DNA from 2 places in the Paenibacillus sp. GP183 genome. Region 1 is predicted to be linked to the other one. Evidence: riboswitches for the same ligand, from Rfam matches in the RefSeq annotation. Region 1 holds a riboswitch; the other holds the start of a gene.
What was found. A riboswitch is a leader RNA that binds a small molecule or an ion and turns the genes downstream of it on or off. The one in region 1 is predicted to bind thiamine pyrophosphate.
Positions count from the first base shown of each region.

Region 1 (10,875 bases):
TCTTACTCCTTCGTAAAAATAATGGAATATGGACTAAAAATAGTTGTAAGAATATAGCACTGCACGCACCTACCAAAATACTATTCGTCAAAATAGTACCCCAAATCCCTGAGATTTGTGTAAAATTTTCAGGCAAGGCAATGGCAAGCAATAAAGATAAACCCGCTATTGTATAATTCGCCTCGGTTTTTGGCATTTTCACTAATATCGAGATACCCGACATCAGCAATCCAGCCGCAGCAGGTAAGAATAGACCGCCTACAACTGCATCAGGGGTCAGAGCCAGCACCGCGCCTGCTTTTGGCACAAAGCCCAATACAAGAAAAATCACACCAGCCATAATGACCGGAAACCTTGAACCTACTCCAGTTAGACGAAGCAGTCCTACATTTTGCGCATAAGCTGTTGTCGGTGTACCACCAAGAACGGATGAAATCATCGAGCCTACGGATTCACCAGTAAAAGCAAGCTTAATGCGCCGAGAATCAAGCTTAATATCAACCATTTCTGCGGCAGCATGATAAACGCCCATAGCTTCAATAACGGCAACGATATAAGCAATAAAAAATGTAAGAATGATACCTGCATCCCAAGTGAACGCACCGTAAGGAAATAATTGAGGAAGACCAAACCAGCCTTTTTGCGAAATAACCGAAAAATCAGTCTTTCCCATAAAGACAGACAACAAGTCTCCAATAATTAAAGCAATTAAAAAACCATACGATTTCCACAGCCCTTTTCCGAAATTCGATAAAAGGATAACAATGACAGCTGTTGTAATGGATAATAGCAAATTAGGACCGGAAAGAAATCCAGGCATACCAGGACTGCCGCCTAAAAACTCAAACATCGTGAAATGTGAAAGCGCAATGCCTACGACACAAATGACAGTTCCAGACACAACTGGAGTGAAAAACTTTTGAAGCTTGCCCAGCAACCCGGTGACGGACATAATGAAAACTACAACTGCGCTAATCAAAATAGCACCGCCTGCTGCCGAGAGTCCATTCGCTTTACCTGAGGTGATCATTAAAGAATCAAAAGCGGCTGAAGGACCTTGAACTATGGGCAATCGGGCTAATCTAGTTGCTTGTGTTAAAGTAACAAGACCTGCGGCAATAAATATCGCATTAACCAAATTGGAAGCCATCGCCAAAGGCAGACCAACCATTGCAGCAATAAATAAGGGGTCTAACCAAACATTAGATACGAATACATGCTGTAAACCGTAAAGAAAACTCTGGACAAGAGGCATTTTACGCTCAATATCGCGACTCAGATCGGGCACAGATTCATTACCGGCAAATTGAATATTTTGTTCCAAATTAAAGATCCCCTTTCATTTGGTATGGTAATTGTTCACGATTTGCAGTATTTCCTCTGCAGCCTTTTGTGGTGAAGCGGCTAAACTGATTGCAGATACGACAGCAACACCGTCAGCTCCGGACTCCACAACCTTTTCCGCCGTTTCAGCTGTAATACCGCCGATCCCAACTATGGGAATAACGATGCCGTTTTGCCGTATTTCACGGATCATTTGGGGTCCTTGTACCTCTCTCGCGTCGAGCTTAGTTAAGGTCGTATACATGGGACCTGCCCCCAAATAATCTGCACCATTACGTACAGCTATTTCAGCTTCAGCGACATTATGTGCAGAAACACCGACTATTTTATCCAACATATTAGCTCTAATATTCAGAAGGGAATCATCTTCCTGTCCAATATGCAGGCCATCCGCTTTCAATTTTAAAGCCAGCTCCACGTCGTCATTTACTATGAATAAAACGTCATGCGCTTTACAAAGCTTCCTCAGCTCACTGCCAAGGTAAATTGCGTCTTGACCTGTTAATGCTCCCTTACCTTTTTCACGAAATTGGAAAGCAGTTATCCCTCCAACAATCGCTTCATGCAAAACGATTAACGGGTCCTTGACACAATTCGGACTCCCCATAACAAAATAGAGTTTCAAGCGCTCCTTTAATTTTGATTTCATACCTTTGTCCTTTCGTTCATGCGATTATAAGCCCAATGGTTGGTTGGCCCATGACCATGACCTAACCCTAGCGGGTACGCAATTGCCGATTGGATAAAACTTTTTGCAGTTTGAATGGCATTCTGCATCGTAGAGCCCTTGGCTAGCTCGGATGCAATCGCTGCCGCAAATGTACATCCCGTACCGTGTGTATCTTTGGTTAATATCCTTGTTGCAGTAAATTTCGTAAAAATTTTACCATCATACAAAATATCTATAGCTTCTTCACTTTCTTTTCCATGACCGCCTTTTACCAATACATGCTTGGCGCCCAGCTTATAAATTTGTTTGGCTGCTTCCTTACGATCCTCTAAAGTTTCAATCCCAAATCCTGCTAGAACCTCCGCTTCGAGAATGTTGGGAGTCACTACTTCCGCTAGTGGAATGAGCACCTTGCGCATAGCCTCCACAGCATCTTCTCGTAATAATGCAGTACCGCCTTTAGCGATCATGACGGGATCAACGACTAAATTAGGCCAGCCGTATTTTGTAATTTGGCAGGCTACGGCTTCGATAATCTCTTTGCTGAACAGCATGCCTGTCTTCAGTCCCTGCGGTTCAAGATCTGTTCCAATGGAATCTATTTGCTGAATAATGATGTCAACTGGCAATGCAAGAACACCTTGCACACCAAGCGTATTTTGTGCTGTGACAGCAGTTATAACAGACATGCCATAAACACCTAGTTCTTGAAAGGTTTTGAGATCGGCTTGGATCCCAGCACCGCCGCCGCTATCTGAACCGGCAATCGTTAATACTTTACTTACTTTTGCCATCATGTTTAATGACTCCTTTAACACAAATTAAAATATTAGCCAAGATAACGAGTATATAAGCTGCGTGCCTGTGCGATATCCTTCGTGCCATGAATGAGTACACGACCGTCTTGAAAAATGACTAGACGATGATTGCCAATTGTAAATGAAATGAGATAGGGGTTAGCCTCAACATGTCCCCCTTGCTGCATAAGTGTTTGCGCAACTTCTTTCATGTTTCGTGAAAAAGGCTTGGCGGGTCGGATTTGTACGGTATCACGTCCACATAAGACTGCGGAATGGGATAGATTTTCGCTTAATAAATAGGGGTATGTTCGTTTCTCGCCACAGGAAGGACAGTTAGGTTTTTTCAATTTATCGGCTTTTATCGCGCAATGTGCATTCGTCCACAAATCAAAGCTAATGAGTTTGCCATGTAAAGAAATCAAATCTTCCACTAGGATTTTTAAAGCCTCGCTGGTTTGGTAGGAAATGACCATTTGCACAACAGGAGCAATAACACCCACAGTATCGCAGGTAGCTCCTCCCATCGGCATATTTTCCAAGAGGCAATTCAAGCAGGTTGTAATCCCAGGTAAAACGGTAAAGGTTAGGCCATAGCTGCCTACACATGCACCATAAATCCACGGTATCCCTATCTTTTGGGAGATGTCATTTATTAAGAGTCGTGCTTCAAAATTGTCCGTTGCGTCTAAAATCAGATCAACGCCCTTGACGAGATCTTCGATCTCTCTAATCGTCACATCCATGATATGCGTTCGAATATCTACCTCTGAGTTGATTTCCTTTAATCGGTGTCTCGCGGCAATGGCTTTAGGCAGCCGCTGCCGTGCGTCTTCTTCATTAAAAAGCTGCTGCCGCTGCAAATTGCTCCATTCGACATAGTCACGATCCACTATTGTAATCGTACCGACACCTGACCTAACTAGCGTTTCCGCAATCCCAGTACCCAAGGCGCCAGCTCCGATAATTAAAACATGCTTCTGACCCAGCTTTTCCTGCCCCTTTGGCCCGATAGGCTTAAACAGCTGCTGTCTGGAATAACGTGCGTTCATTATTTGCTCATTCCTTCTGCAGGACTGCTTGCCGTGGCATAACGCTTCTTTGGAATGCGTCCGGCTTCAAAGCCTAAACGTCCTGACTCTATGGCTAATCTCATCGCCAATGCCATTTTGACAGGATCTTTAGCTCCAGAAACCGCGGTATTCAATAGAACAGCATCGGCACCCAGTTCCATTGCAATGACAGCATCCGAAGGCGTACCAATTCCTGCGTCAACAATAATAGGGACACTCGCTTGCTCAATAATCAAACTTAGATTAAGAGGGTTCACAATCCCTTGCCCTGAACCAATGGGTGAAGCGCCCGGCATAATGGCATGAGCCCCTAAATCTTGAAGTCTTTTGGCCAATAACACATCATCCGAAGTATAAGGCAAGACAATAAAACCTTCCGCCAATAGCATTTCAGTCGCTTTTAACGTTTCAATCGGATCTGGGAGGAGTGTCTTAAAATCCCCGATAACTTCAACCTTGATCATATCGCACAGCCCGGAAGCCTTAGCTAGTCTCGCAATCCGTACGGCTTCTTCAGCTGTTTTGGCCCCAGCCGTATTCGGGAGAAGAGTAAATTGCGATAAATCCAGCATTTCCAAAAAATTCGGTTGCGTGGGTTCAAAAATATTCATTCTCCGCACAGCAAAAGTTAAAATTTGCGTCTCCGATACTTTAACAGCTTCGCGCTGCACCTCAAAGCTTGGAAATTTACCCGTTCCTAAAAGAAGTCTTGAATTAAATGTATACGATCCTATTTTCAACATATTTATCATCCGCCTCCTACAAAATGTACGATCTCAATACGATCACCACTGGATACCGTTGTGTTCAAATGATTCGCTTTTTCCAAAATAACCTGATTCAACTCAACAATCACAATCTTCTCTTCTAAACCTAAATGCAACAAGAGCTGAGAAATCGTGGTTACCGTTTCGGGTACTCCTATAGGGTCCCCATTAATAATTAGTTGCACAATATGCACTCCTTTACTGTTGAATTTGATGACGCGCGGGTGAGAATGCAGATAAATCCAGCGCATTGGGTTCTTTGCCTTCTACTAGATCCGTCATGATTTTACCCGTAATCGGGCTTAATAAAATACCATTGCGATAATGGCCCATTGCGATAAAAAGTCCTTTAAGATTCGGCGCTTCCCCTAAATAGGGAAGACCGTCAAGGGTTTGCGGGCGAAGCCCTGCCCAGCTTGTTTCCCAACGAGCGGAAGCAATGGAAGGAAGCAGCTCCTTAGCCTTGCCCATCAAAGTAAAGAGACCTTCCATACTCACAGATCTATCGTAAGAATGCTCAATCATTGTTGCACCCACAACGATTCTGCCGCCTTGTTTCGGGACCAAATAATGAAAAATAGTGGATTGAATGAGAGGCGTATGGGTCACTACAGAGAAACATTCCCCTTTGACTGGATATACGTTCAAGGATAACCCTGTTTGCTCTAGAAGCTGATTCCCCCATACTCCCGTTGCCATAATAACCTGATCACCATGTATAGTTTCTTCGTTTGTAATAACCCCTCTTACTTTGCCATTCGTTATCAAAAGCGAATTAACCTCAGCATATTCCCTTATTTCAGCACCAAGAATAGCCGTTGCTTTAACATAAGCCGTTGAAAGCCTAGGTGCTAATACTTGGCCTTCGTCGGGAAAATACATCGCGCCTAGAATATGGTTTGAAAGCGCAGGTTCCCTCTCTAATGCTTGCGAAAGGGTGAGCCATTCTACTTGCTCGCCTGAGCTTTGTTGAAAAGTCACAGTGCGGCGATATTCTTCAACATGTTCTGGGAGAAAAGCAATTTTCAACATCCCCTTTTGAACCAGGCCGATGTCCAACCCACACGTTTCTTTTAATTCCTCTGCTAGCGTAGGAAACATTCTTCTGCTACGCCGCGCTAGCTAAAAGAGTGGCCCTCCGTCTTGCATCTCTGCTTGCGCTCCTAGCATTCCCGCCGCTGCGCCCGATGCCCCGGAAGCAATACGATCCCGTTCCAAAAGAAGAACCTTGAAGCCCTTCTTCGACAGATGAAAGGCAATGGACCCGCCGATTACTCCGCCACCTATAATAATCACATCATAACCTGTCATCCGATCGCCCCATTTGTAAAAAATCATAATATGCCTTTGCAGCGAGTACTGGATTTTCAGCATCAAGAATACCGCTCATTACGGCAATTCCCCTTGCTCCATTACGCAAAATTTCCCTTGTGTTCTCTGGTTTAATTCCACCGATGGCAATGACCGGAAGAGACACATTCCCCATAACTTGACGTAAAAGATCCACTCCCTTACTAGGTAAACCCGGTTTAGAATCTGTCGGATAAATATGCCCAAAAATAAGGAAATCCGCGCCTTCATCCTCCGCAAGTCTTGCTTCATCAACCGAATGTACAGACTTTCCAATCTTTAGCCGCGGAAAAAGACGTTTCACTTGATTCACTGCGAGACTATGATAAGTAAGCTGCACCCCTGAAATACCCATAGCAGCCGCAACGTCTACGCGATCATTCACAATGATACATTCCGGAGAAACACCGGCAGCCAAGAGAAGCTCGATCCCGTTTATCAATTCGCGAGCCGTTTTCGTTTTTTCTCGCAGATGAAAAGCAGTTACATACTGTTTTATCCTCCCGGCTAATAGAGCAAAGTCATCTAAAGCTAATTTGTTATTTGAAATAATATGTAAACCTTCATAAATCAATAATGAAACACCTCCAAATACATAAAAGACCACTTCTCCTAAGAAAAGTGGTCGTCATCTGCCATAAAATAAAAAAACTACGGAAGATACCGATTCCACTTCCCTCCGCTGGTATAACCCAGATCAGGTTCAAAGGGTTTGGAATACCTTCCATCTCAGCCTAATGGCCCCCCTAGTGATCGCATATAAAATTATTAATTTTAATGTAACATGGAATGAATGAAAAGAAAACAATTACTCTTTACATGGTTCTGGTGCAAAAACGAAATCGCGTGATAACATAGATATATTTTTTCCACAATGAACGTACCATATTTTCCCACAAAATTAAATACATCTATCAAACTAAATGAAGGGTAGAATATCCGTTTAAGCGAATCGAAAACAAAAGAAAAACCGCCCAAACATTAGGCGATTAATTCTGAACTATCGTACCCGTTAGCTGAATCAGTCGCACCATGTTGTAAATCTACTCCATCACAAGCCAAGATTTTGCATCCTCCGGATCGTTAAAAAAATTTATTGGCATTGAGATATTTCCATTTCGCTTGATTTTATTACGAATTCTCCATTTCACTATAGATGAGCAACCAACAATTGAAAGCTTACGAATGGACTTGTTTAACCGCCTTATACTCTCTACAAACTCATTTATTACCTCTTGTGTTAAGCTTGTTTTATAGAAATCAACCCAAATATCCAGGCGTCTATGTAGTTTCCAATATAAATTCTTCTTCCGATTTTATTAAGGAAAACAAGGCGTCTTTATTAGAATAAAAACTTCCATATTTAAGACAATGGATCTCGCCATCTTTATAAAAATAGGGAAATAACGAGCCGCCAGGTGATTTTATACTGTTCACAATAAAACCTCCTCCTAATAACTAATCGATGAATACGTGATATTTACCCCAATAATACCACAATTTGTAATGCAAGATCTTTATACTTACTATTATGTAATCTGCCCGTTAGTCATTCATGCAGCGCAAGATCAGCGCTGCACCACAGAGGATGAAAATGGATAAAATCTGTCAATACTTCTACTGAGGCTGGGAGAAGAAGGTCTATGAACTATGGTGCCATTAGAGCCCAACCGTTAGTCTGACTCCAACCATCACGGTGCATCACAGACTGTCGCACCCAATACGGGTAGCACTTATGGGAGATTAATCCTTTTTGACTGGTTGCACCAGCCTTACCTTTATTTTTGGAAGAAAGTTGCTAAACTAATACCCAACTTCATAAGGATCAATCAGAGGCTCAGCCTTTTTTTAAAAAAGTTCCTCCTGGGTCTACTTTAATTTGCTCTTTTTTAAGATTTCGAGCCTTTTTATTTTCATGGGAGTTCAGCAATACATTTGGGCAACATAAACAATTACAACCGGTTACCCTAAGGGTACCGGTCCTTTACTTATGACTTCGAACCATTCAATACGGACAGGGTTCTTCTCAGCTTTAAGAACAATTGTATGCTGGCCTGAGTCAAGACTAAACCCGAGTTCCGGCTGAACCTTATTCCAGGTTTGTCCATAAACTTCTGCAACTCCAACCAAATCTCCATCTACAGTAATGGCAATCGATCCATTCTCCCCAAATGCACTCACCCATAGATGAATCGTATAAAGTGTCGGACTCGAGTAAGGAGCTACCTGCATGTCATATGCTAACCAGTCACCTGGAGCCAATAGAACGTAAAGCCGTTCATCTATTTGCCACGGTTCCCCTTTACTATGCTGAAAGTTAACCATCTCCCTCTCGCTTTCCACAAACCGAATGTCAACCCCATCGTTGATGCGAAAACCAACATGCTCACTCGTCCGATTCGCAATTGAGAAGCTTACACCCTCGCCACGGTAACCATAAAATATGGCCGGTATATGGGTTTGTGGTCTGCGAAACAGTGCTCGCACAACATAAGGATAATATACGCAATGATCGAACGAGAGGTTATCCAGATACTCCCATAGAATGCGTTCAGCGGTAACTACATCAGGTTTAGCGCCGCCTTGCAAATAATCAACCAACTGTTGCCATTGATTTGGAGTTTTTACTCGACAAGGAGAATTTCCTTTGCCCATCTTCTTCCAGGTCCAGAAATTCCAAGAGATCTCATGATCCTCGAACAAACGGAATGCGCCTGCGTACCATTCTTTGTTGTTCTCGCCGCCTTCTCCCATGAAGATCGGCACGTTCCATTCTACTCTCTTGTCCAAATACACCTGAATACTCTCTGTATCCGGATTATTCCAATACTTATGAAATTGCAGCATCAAATTGTCATCCAGCTTATTCGTGAATATGGACCAATCCGTCGCCCAATGGACACCTTCCAGGATAATCATATGACGGTTGTCCACTTTCCTGATTGCATTCACGATATCCTGATACAGCGGCATGACCATGCTGTTATAAGCTGAAAACCAGTTTGGCAGCGGCTCATTCAGAAGATCGTATCCGGCCACGATCCATTCGTCCTTGTAGCGTTCAGCCAGCATATGCCAGATTTCAATCGTAAGACGCCGATTTCGCTCATCCATGAACAATTCCGGCTGATCGTTCTCGGAATCGTCGATATTCGTTCCGGTTTGACCACCTGGTGCCCCGTGCAAATCAAGAATGACATACAGACGATGTGTACGACACCATTCAATAATCTGGTCAATAATTTGCAGATGCTGCTCCTTAAACAAACTCGTCTCTTCCTCATCCAGAAGAAATCTGGCATTGATTGGCACTCGGACAGAATTGAAGCCCTCTTCTGCAATTTGGCGGATATCCGCTTCAGAAGTATGCTTCTGGTAATAATGCTCCCAAAATTGCTTCGCCTTCTCCTCCCCAATCAAATCGCGAATCATTTGTTCAATTCGTCGAGGACGATCTCCTTGATCAGGAAACAACCACATATAGCCTTCAGGCAGGAGCCAGCTTCCAAAACCGACACCGCGAAATAAAAACTCCCGTCCTTCTCCGTTCACAAGTTTACTGCCCTGTGCTTTTACGAATCCGGAAACATCGTAATCTATATGATCCTTCAAAGCTTATTCACTCCTAAGAGATAATGATTATCCTTTTATAGCTCCATCAGCGATGCCTTGGAGAATGTATTTTTGCAGCAAAAAGAACAAAACGACGACAGGCAGCAGTGCCAGTATCAAAGAAGACAGTATAGCCGACCAATCGTTGTTGCCATACTGGCCAAAAAGCATATTGGTCGATAACAACAAGGTGTATGTTTTGAAATCCGTCAACATGAGCAGCGGCAGTAGAAAATCATTCCATATCCACAGCAGATTGAGAATGGCTATAGTCGCCGTGATGGGAAGCAGCAGCGGGAATATGATAACAACAAACAGACGAAATTCACTGCAACCGTCAATAACCGCAGCTTCGTCAAGCTCTCGAGGAATGGATTTCACAAATCCATGATATAGAAAAATGGCAAAGGCAACCCCCATTCCAATATAAATCAACCCAAGACCAGTCGTAGATCCCTGAACATGAAGATTTTTGGCAATTCTAGTCAATGTAATCATAATGGAATGAAACGGAATCAACGTGGACATAACGAAAAGAAGAAACAAAAATGCGCTTAGCTTGCCCGGAGAGCGGGATAGTTTGTATCCTGCCATCGAAGCACAACCGATAATTCCAATCAAACCCACTACTGCTATGTAGGATGTGTTCCACAGACTGCGCAAGAAGTTCGTTTTATGAAATGCGCCTCCATAATTTTTGAATTCCAGTTGAGTGGGAATGGAAAGGATGTTATTCATCATGGCGCCTTCCGTCTTTAGAGAATTTAATAAACCCATATAGATCGGGAAGAGTGTAAACACAGCTGAAGCAATCAGAATAAGAAAGATTAGAGCTGATCCAGCACGGTGTCCGATACTTGCTGAGACGGATTTTGTACCTTCATGACTCATGACTCCACCTCTCTTTTCTTCATAATCCACAGCTGAATAACTGTGATGATGAATATGACCAAGAATAAGATCATGGCTTTTGCATTGGCATACCCGTACCTATAACTGGATTTAAAAGCTTCCTCGTAGATGTTAAGGGCGATAACTTGTGTGGATCTTCCCGGGCCGCCTCCGGTGAGCGAAAAAACGGCATCAAATGCTTTAAAAGAACCATTGAGCGTAAGAAAAATACCGATTGTCAGTGCAGGAAAAATCATGGGCAGCGTAACATAACGAAAAATCTGAAACACATTGGCCCCATCTATAGCAGCTGCCTCTTTCAAATGCTGAGGCACACCCTGAAGAGACGCAATATAAATAACCATCAGATA
Region 1 is NZ_FNSW01000001.1:3,956,609-3,967,483, reverse strand. Features, by position in the region: gene BLV33_RS19565 (solute carrier family 23 protein) at 1-1,324, opposite strand, end outside; gene thiE (thiamine phosphate synthase) at 1,340-1,993, opposite strand; gene thiD (bifunctional hydroxymethylpyrimidine kinase/phosphomethylpyrimidine kinase) at 1,990-2,808, opposite strand; gene BLV33_RS19550 (thiazole biosynthesis adenylyltransferase ThiF) at 2,844-3,863, opposite strand; gene BLV33_RS19545 (thiazole synthase) at 3,863-4,627, opposite strand; gene thiS (sulfur carrier protein ThiS) at 4,633-4,836, opposite strand; partial or broken gene thiO (glycine oxidase ThiO) at 4,850-5,962, opposite strand; gene tenI (thiazole tautomerase TenI) at 5,949-6,575, opposite strand; TPP riboswitch at 6,659-6,759, opposite strand; gene BLV33_RS19520 (cellulase family glycosylhydrolase) at 7,964-9,613, opposite strand; gene BLV33_RS19515 (carbohydrate ABC transporter permease) at 9,641-10,504, opposite strand; gene BLV33_RS19510 (carbohydrate ABC transporter permease) at 10,501-10,875, opposite strand, start outside.

Region 2 (10,875 bases), 2.9 Mb from region 1:
AACTACATTCGACTCTACAGAACGCCAAGGAAACAAAGACGGCTGCTGCGGCATGTAGCTGATAAGCCCCTTTTGGCCGGTGACCAAGCTGCCCTCAAGCCAAACTTCACCTGAAGAAGGCGTGATCAATCCGCCGATAATCTGAAAGAGCGTTGTTTTGCCGCTTCCGGAAGGACCTACTATGGAAACAAACTCACCCTTATCCACATGCAGAGAGATATCGGACAGCACCTGTACGCTTTTGCTCTTGTTCGTATAGGTATGCTGGACATGCTTCAGCTCCAAAATACGTTCGGACATGGACGTTTCCCCTTTCCTAGGATTTGACATTCCAACGAATCAGCAGCTTTTCGAGCCAAACAATTAAGGCGAAGAACAATAAGCTCAAGCAAACAATGATGAAAATGGCTACAAATTCGCGATCCGCCCGATAGTTATTTTTTTGCAGCATCATATAGATGCCGATTCCTTTGCCGCTGCCGAGCCAATCGGCGATAACTGCACCCATGACACTATAGGTGGCTGAGATTTTTAATCCGGAAAAGATAAAGGGCAAGGAATTGGGCAGCTCCAGCTTCATAAATAGCTGCCGCTTGGATGCTCCGATCATTTGCATATATGTATACATGCTCCGGTCCGTTTGCATGAATCCGTCCATCGTTGCAATGGAAATCGGGAAAAAACATACTAATGTAATGACGATGATTTTAGGCAGCAAACCGAATCCGAACAGGATGACCAGCAAGGGTGCGAGAGCAATAGTCGGGATATTTTGAGTCAGGATCAGCAGTGGATAAAATCCGGCTTTAAATCCAGGTACCAGATGCAGTACACAGGCTGTTAGCAGTCCAATCAGCACACCTGCTCCAAATCCGAGTAACGTCATTTGAATCGTTGAACCTGTTAGCTTCAGCAAGGTCGGCAGCGACTGAAGGCCTTCTGACAAAATCTTCAGCGGTGCAGGCAGCAGCCAGCCCGGAATCTGCAGCCATATTGTCGATAACTGCCAAACGACCAAAAGCAGTATGACCACTAATATTGGCGGCCATACTGCCTGGATCCAGTTCGAACGATTCACGGACGATATTTCTCCGTTAATTTATCCATGGAAGCACCGGATGGATTGAATAGAATCTTCACCTGGGACAGGACGCTCGGGCTGCCCATCTCGATCATGGCTGCATTCATGTCCTGTATGATCTGAAGTAGATGATCCAGCTCTCCCTCCATGGTCGTTTCCAGCGGACTTACCTGGTGCTTGACACCGGACTTCGCGATCACCTCAATCGCTCGGTCCACATAAGGAATGACATCTTCATTGTTCTTGGTTTTTGGAATGATTTGAATACTTACCAGTGCATTAGCCATACGATACGCCTCCTTGAGCGATTTTGATTATTTTTTGGACCCGGGCAAGAAGTCGTTGGTGAATGCAGCATCTACATCCAGCTTCTTTTCGAGCAGCTTATGATCCAACATCCAGGTGGCATAGTTATCCCATACGGCTCTCTTTTGCTCACCCCAACGCGGTGCATCATCCTTGTACTTGGGACTGAGCCATTTTTGGCTGGCAATCACCAGCTTTTTGTCCAGATCCGGCACGGCCTTCAGCAGCATATTGGCTGCTTCCTCAGGCTTGTCAATCGCAAATTGGTAACCTTTTGCCGCAGCAGCAGTGAAAGCCTTGACGATTTCAGGTTTTTCCTTAATCATCTTCTCGCTTGTCGCAAGTACAGGTGTATAGTAATCCAGTTTATCCGAATATTTGGTCAAGTAAATCATATTAATCGGCTCATTGCGAAGCTCCGCATCTACACCTGTCCAAGCATAATAGATCCAGGAAAAATCAATATCTCTCTTAACCGCAGTAAAATAATCAGCGGATCCGATGTTGACGACCTTCACCTTGCTGACATTCGCTTTCTCCTGCTGCATCAAGGATTCGATGACCGCCATTTCCACAGGTGCCCCGTAACCGCCGTAAGTTTTACCTTCAAAATCCTTAGGCGTTTTAATGTTCTTACTTACCGGGGAAGCAAAACCGGAAGTATTATGCTGAATGATGGCAGCTATGGATACAATCGGAACTCCCTGAATTCGCGCATTGGTAATACTCTCTTGAACACTAACGCCAAATTCAGCTTTTCCGGCTGCTACCATGCCCTCCGAACCGCCATCTCCCGGCTGAATAATCTCCACATTCAAACCTTCTTGTTCGAAATAACCTTGATCCTTCGCCACGTACAACCCGGTGTGATTCGTATTCGGTGTCCAATCGAGCACAATCTTAACATCGGTCAGCTTGGCAGGCTTTGTACTTGCTGCCGCTGTTGCCGCAGGTTTTTCTGTGGCTGCTGATGTTGCTGTTGCTGAATTCCCATTATTGTCTGTTTTTGCTCCACAGCCTGCGACAACAACGGTCAAGCTCATCATTAGCACGGATGCCATTTTTCCCCACTTCATGCTGTATCTCTCCTCCAACTGTTTGTTACCAAATAAAAAACGCCCCGGTATCCGTGGGCGTCTTATGAGCGCAATTGGTAAGGCATTTGCATAAAAATATCCACTCGGAAATGAACCGAACGGATGTGCATTTGATCTTATTCTCTACGCTGGCATTACCCAGATCAGATTAACGGTTAGTGACAGTTTGGTCACAATCTCAGCCTGACTCCTCAAGCTCCCGTGGGTTATTTGGTTGTACATTTAAGATACATCAACTTTCCGGCAATTGCAATGCTATTTCTTTTATCCTTACAATTTAATCATCCTGGATTCTTCTTCAGCCCATTCATCAAATTTCGTCAATGAACGCTCGGCATCGTCATACCCAAGCTCATAAAGCAGCTGCAATTTATCTGCATTCTTTTCCACACGGCTCACCATCATAGGCGAAGAAGGACGAATAACCAAGGCTTTCCCTTGTTTCTCCAGCTCATCTACTATTTCCAGCGATTCATTATAGATTTGGCTGCGATTCACCAGTGCATCCACAAGCCCATTGTATTTGGGATAGACACTTTTGGCGAACCATTTTTGCTTGAATGGTGATTTTCTATAACCTTTTTCTTTCGTTAAAATAATCACGTGACGCTCATTTCCATCCTTGATGGACTGCTTGATAGGAATCGGATCGACAAGGCCGCCGTCAAACAAGGTGCGTCCTTCAAACACGACTGGCTGGGAAATAAAAGGAAGACTGCTGGAGGCTCGGAGGATAGTTGATGTATTCTCCATCAAATCATGCTTCGTATAATAAACCGTCTCCCCTGTAACAGCATCTGTTGTACCTATGGCAAAACGCTGTTCCGAGGAATAAAAGGCAGGAAAATCAAAAGGCTCGAGCACATTGGGAAGTTGATTAAAGATGAAGTCCATACCGAACATACTTTTCTCGCGTAACAAGTTGCGGTAACTCAAGTACCGATGGTCCTTTATGTATCCGATTGTCACTTTCTTGTTACGGCCCCGCTGACGGGAAATATAGGAAGTTGCATTACAGGCTCCAGCCGAAACACCGACCACATATGGGAAATACAAATCATAGTCGATTAAGTAATCAAGTACTCCAGCCGTATAGACTCCTCTCATACCGCCGCCCTCAAGCACTAAACCAATACCATTCATATGCCTTCTCATCACCTATCCTTAAGCTTGTATCTGTATTTTCATTTGTATCAGTTACACTTTCCTCTATTGTACAGGATTTGACAAAAAAAAGAAATTCTTATCTCGGAAAGAAGATATGATCTTCCTTCCCATATGACTAAAAAACCTCCATACTCAAAAGTGAGATTGAAGGTTTATCAAAGCTATTATATTAGATCATGTGTATTTTTCTTTAATGACAAGAAATTCATCCAGATGAGTCAAAAACAAATCTACCAACACCGGATCAAAATGACGGGCCTTTTGGCTTAGAAGGAAATCCAGCACTCGGTCCAAATCCCATGCCTTCTTGTACACTCTATCGCTGCAAAGGGCGTCAAATACATCGGCTACTGCTGTAATCCGACCATAGATGTGGATGATTTCTCCCTTTAAGCCATGAGGATAACCGCTCCCATCATACTTCTCATGATGCTGCTGAGCGATAGTTGCCGCCGCATTAAGCACCTGCTTATTGGAATGCTTCAGCATTTCATACCCCAAACCCGCATGAGACTTGATGACTTCAAATTCCTCATCGGTCAGTGGGCCCGGTTTGTTCAATATAGCATCCGGAATGCCGACCTTCCCGACATCGTGCATGGGAGATGCCAAGCGAATCACCTCGGCCTCCTGCTCCGAGAGCCCATACTTTAGTGCCAAGAGCCTTGAATATTCCGCAACTCTTTTGACATGATGTCCGGTTTCCTTGGAACGCGTTTCCGTAATTTCACCCATGGTGTAAATAATTTCCTTCTGCGTGTTTTCCAGCTCTAGATTTAAATAAATGTTCTCAAAGGCTACGGAGACATTCGCACAATAAATCTCCACCAAATAACGTTCCCACTCACTCAGAGTCTGGAAACCGTTGATATAAATCACATTTTCCATGCCCATTTTACTTCGAAAATAAATGGTCATGTGGCATGAACTATATATGCTGATTTTTGTTTGAAAGGCTTGCTCTATGAACTCAAACACATCTCTGGGCACTACATCCCTGGCTCTTTGTTCCCCGGTCTGGGCATAATCACCGCTGGCGGCCAATATGTATATATCTTCTTCTTCCTTCGTGACGGCAAAGCTGCAATGAACCGCATTCTCATTCGCATTGACAATGGAGATTAATTGAGTCAGAACACCGGAGGCGAATTTTTTCATCGATTGAAGCTCAAATAAGGTCGGTGCCGATTTGATTATTTCTTCAAGGCCGTTTCTGCTCTTCTCAATCACTTTAATATCACGAAAGGAACGTAAGGCAGACACTACGGTGGTGAACAGCTTTTGGGTCGTAAGCTCTGTTTTCTCTTTGTAATCATTGATATCGTAATCCATGATGACTGATTTCTCGGGAGCCTGACCGGGTTGGCCGGTGCGCAGAATGATACGGATAGATTGATTTTTCATCTCTTTGCGTAAATATTTAATGAGTTCCAGCCCTGCATGCTCACTCTCCATCACGACGTCAAGCAGGATGAGCGCGGCATTCGGGTGCGCCTCAATCAGTTCCTTGGCTTCAGTAGCTGAAAATGCACTGTGAAACTCCAGCTTTTTCCCGTCAAAAATAAAATCATTCAACACCATTTTTGTAACCTGATGAACCTGCTTTTCGTCATCCACGATAAGAACTTCCCAAACCTCTTGATTACGCTCCTTAACCAATAAGGGACTTCTATCATAACCCTTCTCTTCATCCGCAAAAATCAGCTCATCATCAAGTTCTTGAGGATTATCACTATTCATGGAATGTTTCCTCCTCTATTGGTATCTCAATATAAAACATACTGCCGCGGCCCAGCGTGCTGTGTACTTGAATGGTTCCCCCCAGCGACTGCGTCACCAGATTATAAACAATATTCATACCGAGCCCTGTTCCGCCATTACCCCGGCTTGTCGTGAAGAAAGGATCGAAAATCTGCTCCAAAACCTCCTGCGGCATTCCTTTGCCATCGTCTGAATACATAAAAATAATCCGATCCTTTTCCGCATTAATCTTAAATATGAGGTTGCCTTCTTCTCCCGATTCATAAGCGTGGTTCAAAGAGTTCATAACCAGATTGGTCATGATTTGAGAAATGGCTCCCGGAGTGCTGTACAGTTCAAGGCTGCTGTCACACTCAATCAAAACTCTATGTTTTGTTTTCTTGAGAGTGGGTCCCAGACTGACGATGACCTCTTCCATGTACTCTTTTAATTTAAACGTACGCTTTGCTTCACTGGTTTGATCCACGGAAACCTGCTTAAAGCTCCGCACAAGTGCAGATGCGCGCACCAAATTGGATTGTATCATTTCGGTTGTTTCTATTAGTGTGAGGATGAATTGATCCAGGTCCGATTTTTTCATTTTATTTTGTTGGTAATTCGTTTGAAAGTCTTTTATTTTCTGCTCCAAGAAGGAGACGGCTGTAACACCGATGCCAATGGGCGTATTAATTTCATGCGACACTCCGGCGACCAGACTGCCCAGCGCGCCCATCTTTTCCGATTGAACCAGCTTTTCCTGCGCATTTTTTAAAGATTCAAGAGCATTCTGCAGCTCATAATACCGTTCGTCCAGGTTAATGACCATCTCGTTAAAAGCATCGGAAACCTCTTCAATTTCAGGTGAGGCGCGAAAGTCCAGTTTAGGCAGGGTGCCGCCCTGCTTGACGATAACAGCGGCTTCACGCAGACGCATCAAAGGCAAAATAACAATGTTGCGAAGGATTAACCATAAGATCACCATCAACAGAATCGCAGATGAAAGACCGGCGAGAATGGAGAACACAATGCGTTTGGTAACGAGATCCGATTCCTCGCTGGAATCATAAAGAACCTCAACAGCTCCAATAACAGAACCGTCCTCTTGAAGCGGAGCTACGAGCCGAACAATTGGCATCCCCATTTGTTTCTTGGGGATCCTTTCAACAAATGTCTTATCTTGTTCAGGTATAACCGGATTTTTGGAATTCATCTGTTTTCCTACCCAATCTCGTTGAGAGGAAGCCAAAATTAAGCCCTGTTTGTCATAAAGAATCAGTTGATATACTTGCTTATTTTTATATTTGATATAATCGAAGATTTGTTGAACATCATGAACAGACCGCGACTCTTCATATCTTCCGTTAATCGCTACGGTCATACCGCTGATTTGACTGACATAGGCTTGCTCAACGGATTTTTGCAAGTTCACCGTATCAATAACCAGAAATAAAGAAATGATAAACAAGGTTGCTGCCGAAACAAAAAAGATGATTTTTTTTTGCAATCCTGTTCTCTTTCTAGGTGACGCCATATGTATTTTTCCCCTTATTTGATTTCAAATTCTTTGGTTTGAGATACATTGTAAGGGGTATGATCATTATTGTGCAGGGAAACCTTCACCTTGTGCATGCCGACAGTCAGATCTTTAAAGACATACTTATCTTCTGTGGATACTTTCTTCTCGCCATCATCATCCAGATACAAATGCATATGCCCTTCTCCCGGGACCCGTTCCTTTCCATAATGCTGAGGCGAAATAGTAATATCAGTTTTGAAGCTAACAGTTGCTGTACGTTCCGAAACATAGACTTTTAACTCCAAGCTTGGCTTTTTGACCGTGGTTTCAGCAGGTACCGTTGTTGCTATTTTGCTGCTGCAAGCCGTGATAAGAAACACAGCTAGTGCCAAAACTACAATTATCTTGGTCGCGTTCATCATATCACTCCTATAATGGTGAAGATTGTCAAAAAACAGATGATTTGATATAAGCTTAAAAAGAAAAACAGATTTTGTCCACAATTAATTTTTATGGGAATTATTGGTCAAACTTCGCTGTCGAAATTAATAAAAACATATCTATTTCTGCGCTTGCCCGGGAAATAACTTTTTGGGGCTGGGAATGTTTCTAAGTATTTTGGAGCAAGGTAATATGGAACATTTCAGATGATTATTGGAGGAGATAACATGGTAGAAACCGAGCAGCACCAGGAACCGCTCCGCCATGCTCAGGAAGCTGCCGAGCAGGCCGTAACTTCCGCTGATTCAGCAGTCAGACGCTTGCATAACGCAATCGATGAAGCAAATCCGCACGATATTTTATCAGCACAAGCAAACTTGGGTCATGCCATAAACCAGGTTAAAGATGCAATGGAGCAGCTGCAAAATTTCAATAACGAATCTTATGGACAGCAAATCAAACTGAACCTGCAGCAGCTGGATCAAACTTTGCAGGAATTGGAAAGCGATGACAATACTTATCAATTTCCCAAACAAGTCAGATAATGCGGAGTGCAAAGTGGTCGAGAATTCGATCACTTTTTGCTGTTTATTAACCCTGTTAACGGAGCGTTAGATGTCGGATCTTGCAGCATCCAATGGGCTATAAATTATCGTATGAATAAGGTATAATCATACATTGACAATATCATTTAAGGGAGATTATGAATATGAGAGATCCTCGCCTTCAAACCTTTGCCCGTAATATCATTCAGTATTCCGTTAATCTGCAGCCTGGTGAGAACATATTGTTTGAAATGATCGGCGTCAAAGACCCGGAGTTGGCCAAGTGCTTGATTGAAGAAGCTTATGCTGCAGGAGGGAATCCTTTCATAGAGCTTCGTGACCCTGCCATAACCAGGAGCCTGCAGCTAGGAGCTCAGCAAGAGCATTTCTCCCAATGGTCTGAATTTGAATTGGTTCGGATGCGCCAAATGGACGCCTATGTGGCTGTTCGCAGCGGAGAAAACATTACAGAATCGTCCGATGTTCCGGATGAAAAGATGAAAACATTCCTGAAGTATGTTCAACGCCCGATTTTTGATGAAAGAATTAACAATACGAAATGGGTTGTCATGCGTTATCCGAATGGCTCCATGGCACAGCTTGCCGGCCAAAGCACGGAAGCGTTCGAAGATTTTTACTTCCAGGTATGCAACCTGGATTATGGCAAAATGTCCGCTGCGATGGACGGGCTTGTCGACCTGATGAACCGTACGGATCGAGTTCGCCTAGTTTCTCCGGGTACCGATATCAGCTTTTCAATCAAGGATATCCCGGCGATCAAATGCGCGGGCCTTCGCAATATTCCTGACGGAGAAGTGTACACAGCCCCGGTCAAGAATTCCGTCAACGGAGTGATCAGCTACAATACACCGACCAATTATTCCGGTTCCTCCTTTGAAAACATTGTGCTTCGTTTCGAGAACGGACGGATTGTTGAAGCAACCAGCAACAATTCGAGCAAGTTGAACGAAATCCTGGACACGGACGACGGCGCACGTTATATTGGCGAATTTGCCATCGGCGTTAACCCCTACATCCAGCATCCGATGAAAGATACATTATTTGATGAAAAAATTGACGGAAGCCTCCATTTTACGCCGGGCCAAGCCTACGAGATTGCAGATAACACCAACCGTTCCTCTGTTCATTGGGACATGGTGTTGATCCAACGACCCGAATATGGCGGCGGTGAGATTTACTTTGACGATGTATTGATCCGCAAAGACGGCCGTTTCGTACTCCCTGAGCTGGAGCCGCTCAATCCGGAAAACTTGATCTGACTCCATCAACAATGAAGGGCATATCCATGATCTGAAATCAGATTTGGGATATGCCCTGTTGAATTTAATTAATGATTTTATGTTTAAGCTTGAAATCATACTTACTGTAAAGCATTTGAATAAAAGGTTCAACATAATTCTCGTCAAACTGCTTGCCAGCACAGCTCCTAAGCTCCAAAATGGCTTCATCGAAAGTTCTCGTTGGTTGATAGGGCCTTTCCGTCGTCATTGCGTCAAATGAATCGATAATACACAAAATCCTGGCCAGATGCGGTATCTCTTCCCCTTTTAAACCATAAGGATAACCCTTTCCATCTACACGTTCATGATGCAGTTCAACCAGAGGAATCAATTCCTTGTATTTATCAATCGATGCTACAATTTCCCTCCCCCATACCACATGATTTTTAATAATATCCCATTCTTCCGCCGTCAATTTCCCCTTTTTCTTCAACATGATCTTAGGCACCTCGAGCTTGCCGATATCATGAAACAGTGAGCCGAGCACCAATGTTTTCTTCTCCGACTCGCTAAGCGGGATAAACTCACAAATGTCGATAGCATAGCTGAATACTCGCTTGCTGTGTTGAAACGTATATATATCCTTGGATAAAAAAAGCTTCAACTGATGTTCAATTTCCAGAATATCCTTTTCGAAATCAATGGTTTTCTGGACGATCGATTGCTCATTGTAAATATGCACCATATTTTTGCCCTGGGCTTTGGCATAATACATCGCTTGGGATGCTTTATCGAACAGCTGGGATTTATCATAAATGCTTCTATCATAGGCAATAATTCCTGCGGAAAAAGAAATGCAGCCATGCGGGAAAATTTCCGCACCTTCAAAATAAGAATCATTTAGCTTTTTGCGCAGTGCGTTTATGATGGAAAATGCTTCTTGATTCGTCTTACCAGGCAGTAAAATAGCAAATTCCTCTCCCCCATACCGAGCCACATTACAATCGTTGGATTCATTTTTAAGAAAAGTACCTACAAACTCAAGCAGCTTATCCCCTTGCATGTGTCCAAACTTGTCATTATAGGTTTTAAAATTATCCAAATCCAGCATGGCCAAGCTAAAGGAAGATTCGTAGTTTTTCGCATGTGTCAGCTCTTCTACAAGCATTTCTTCTATGTAACCATGGTTATAAAGCCCTGTTCGCTGATCATGAGTCGCTTTATCTGTGGCCGTTTGGTATAGAACAAACAGCTGCTTGAAGGCGATGGATAATAAAACGGAGATACTTAGAAATAAAAATAAGCCGAAATATAAATGTACAGGCAGTAAGATGCAGAGTATCAATGAAAACAACAAGGTAATTATATATGCTGCAGTTGTTTCTTTGAGAATACCTTTAAGAACATTAAATAAATTTCCTTGTATCGCTAAAAAATAATAGATACCAAAAGCCATGACGTTAATAAAAAAATAAACGCTAAGTGCCAGAATATAAGGATAAATATGATGTGTATCAAGGCTGCCTATAACTCCACCGGTTGCTATAAAAGAGTAATACGCACCCGTTATACTCAAACTGTATGATGAAAAATTAAAACAATACTTCCACAAGGCGATATCTCGTTTGTATAATGCAAATAGGACTGAGCTCAATAACAATACAGTCAAGCTGGTATCTACACCAAATAAAAAAATGCATGTCAGAAAAACCGATGATTCCATCGATATCCCATTACCTTC
Region 2 is NZ_FNSW01000001.1:1,013,995-1,024,869, forward strand. Features, by position in the region: gene BLV33_RS04985 (ABC transporter ATP-binding protein) at 1-300, opposite strand, end outside; gene BLV33_RS04990 (ABC transporter permease) at 317-1,078, opposite strand; gene BLV33_RS04995 (thiamine-binding protein) at 1,075-1,368, opposite strand; gene BLV33_RS05000 (ABC transporter substrate-binding protein) at 1,396-2,463, opposite strand; TPP riboswitch at 2,587-2,696, opposite strand; gene BLV33_RS05005 (patatin-like phospholipase family protein) at 2,755-3,627, opposite strand; gene BLV33_RS05010 (DUF3369 domain-containing protein) at 3,826-5,391, opposite strand; gene BLV33_RS05015 (sensor histidine kinase) at 5,384-6,922, opposite strand; gene BLV33_RS05020 (hypothetical protein) at 6,937-7,326, opposite strand; gene BLV33_RS05025 (hypothetical protein) at 7,576-7,893, shown strand; gene BLV33_RS05030 (aminopeptidase) at 8,058-9,173, shown strand; gene BLV33_RS05035 (bifunctional diguanylate cyclase/phosphohydrolase) at 9,238-10,746, opposite strand; gene BLV33_RS29860 (hypothetical protein) at 10,760-10,875, shown strand, end outside.
Region 2: another riboswitch for thiamine pyrophosphate. It lies ahead of BLV33_RS05000 (ABC transporter substrate-binding protein); the one in region 1 lies ahead of tenI (thiazole tautomerase TenI).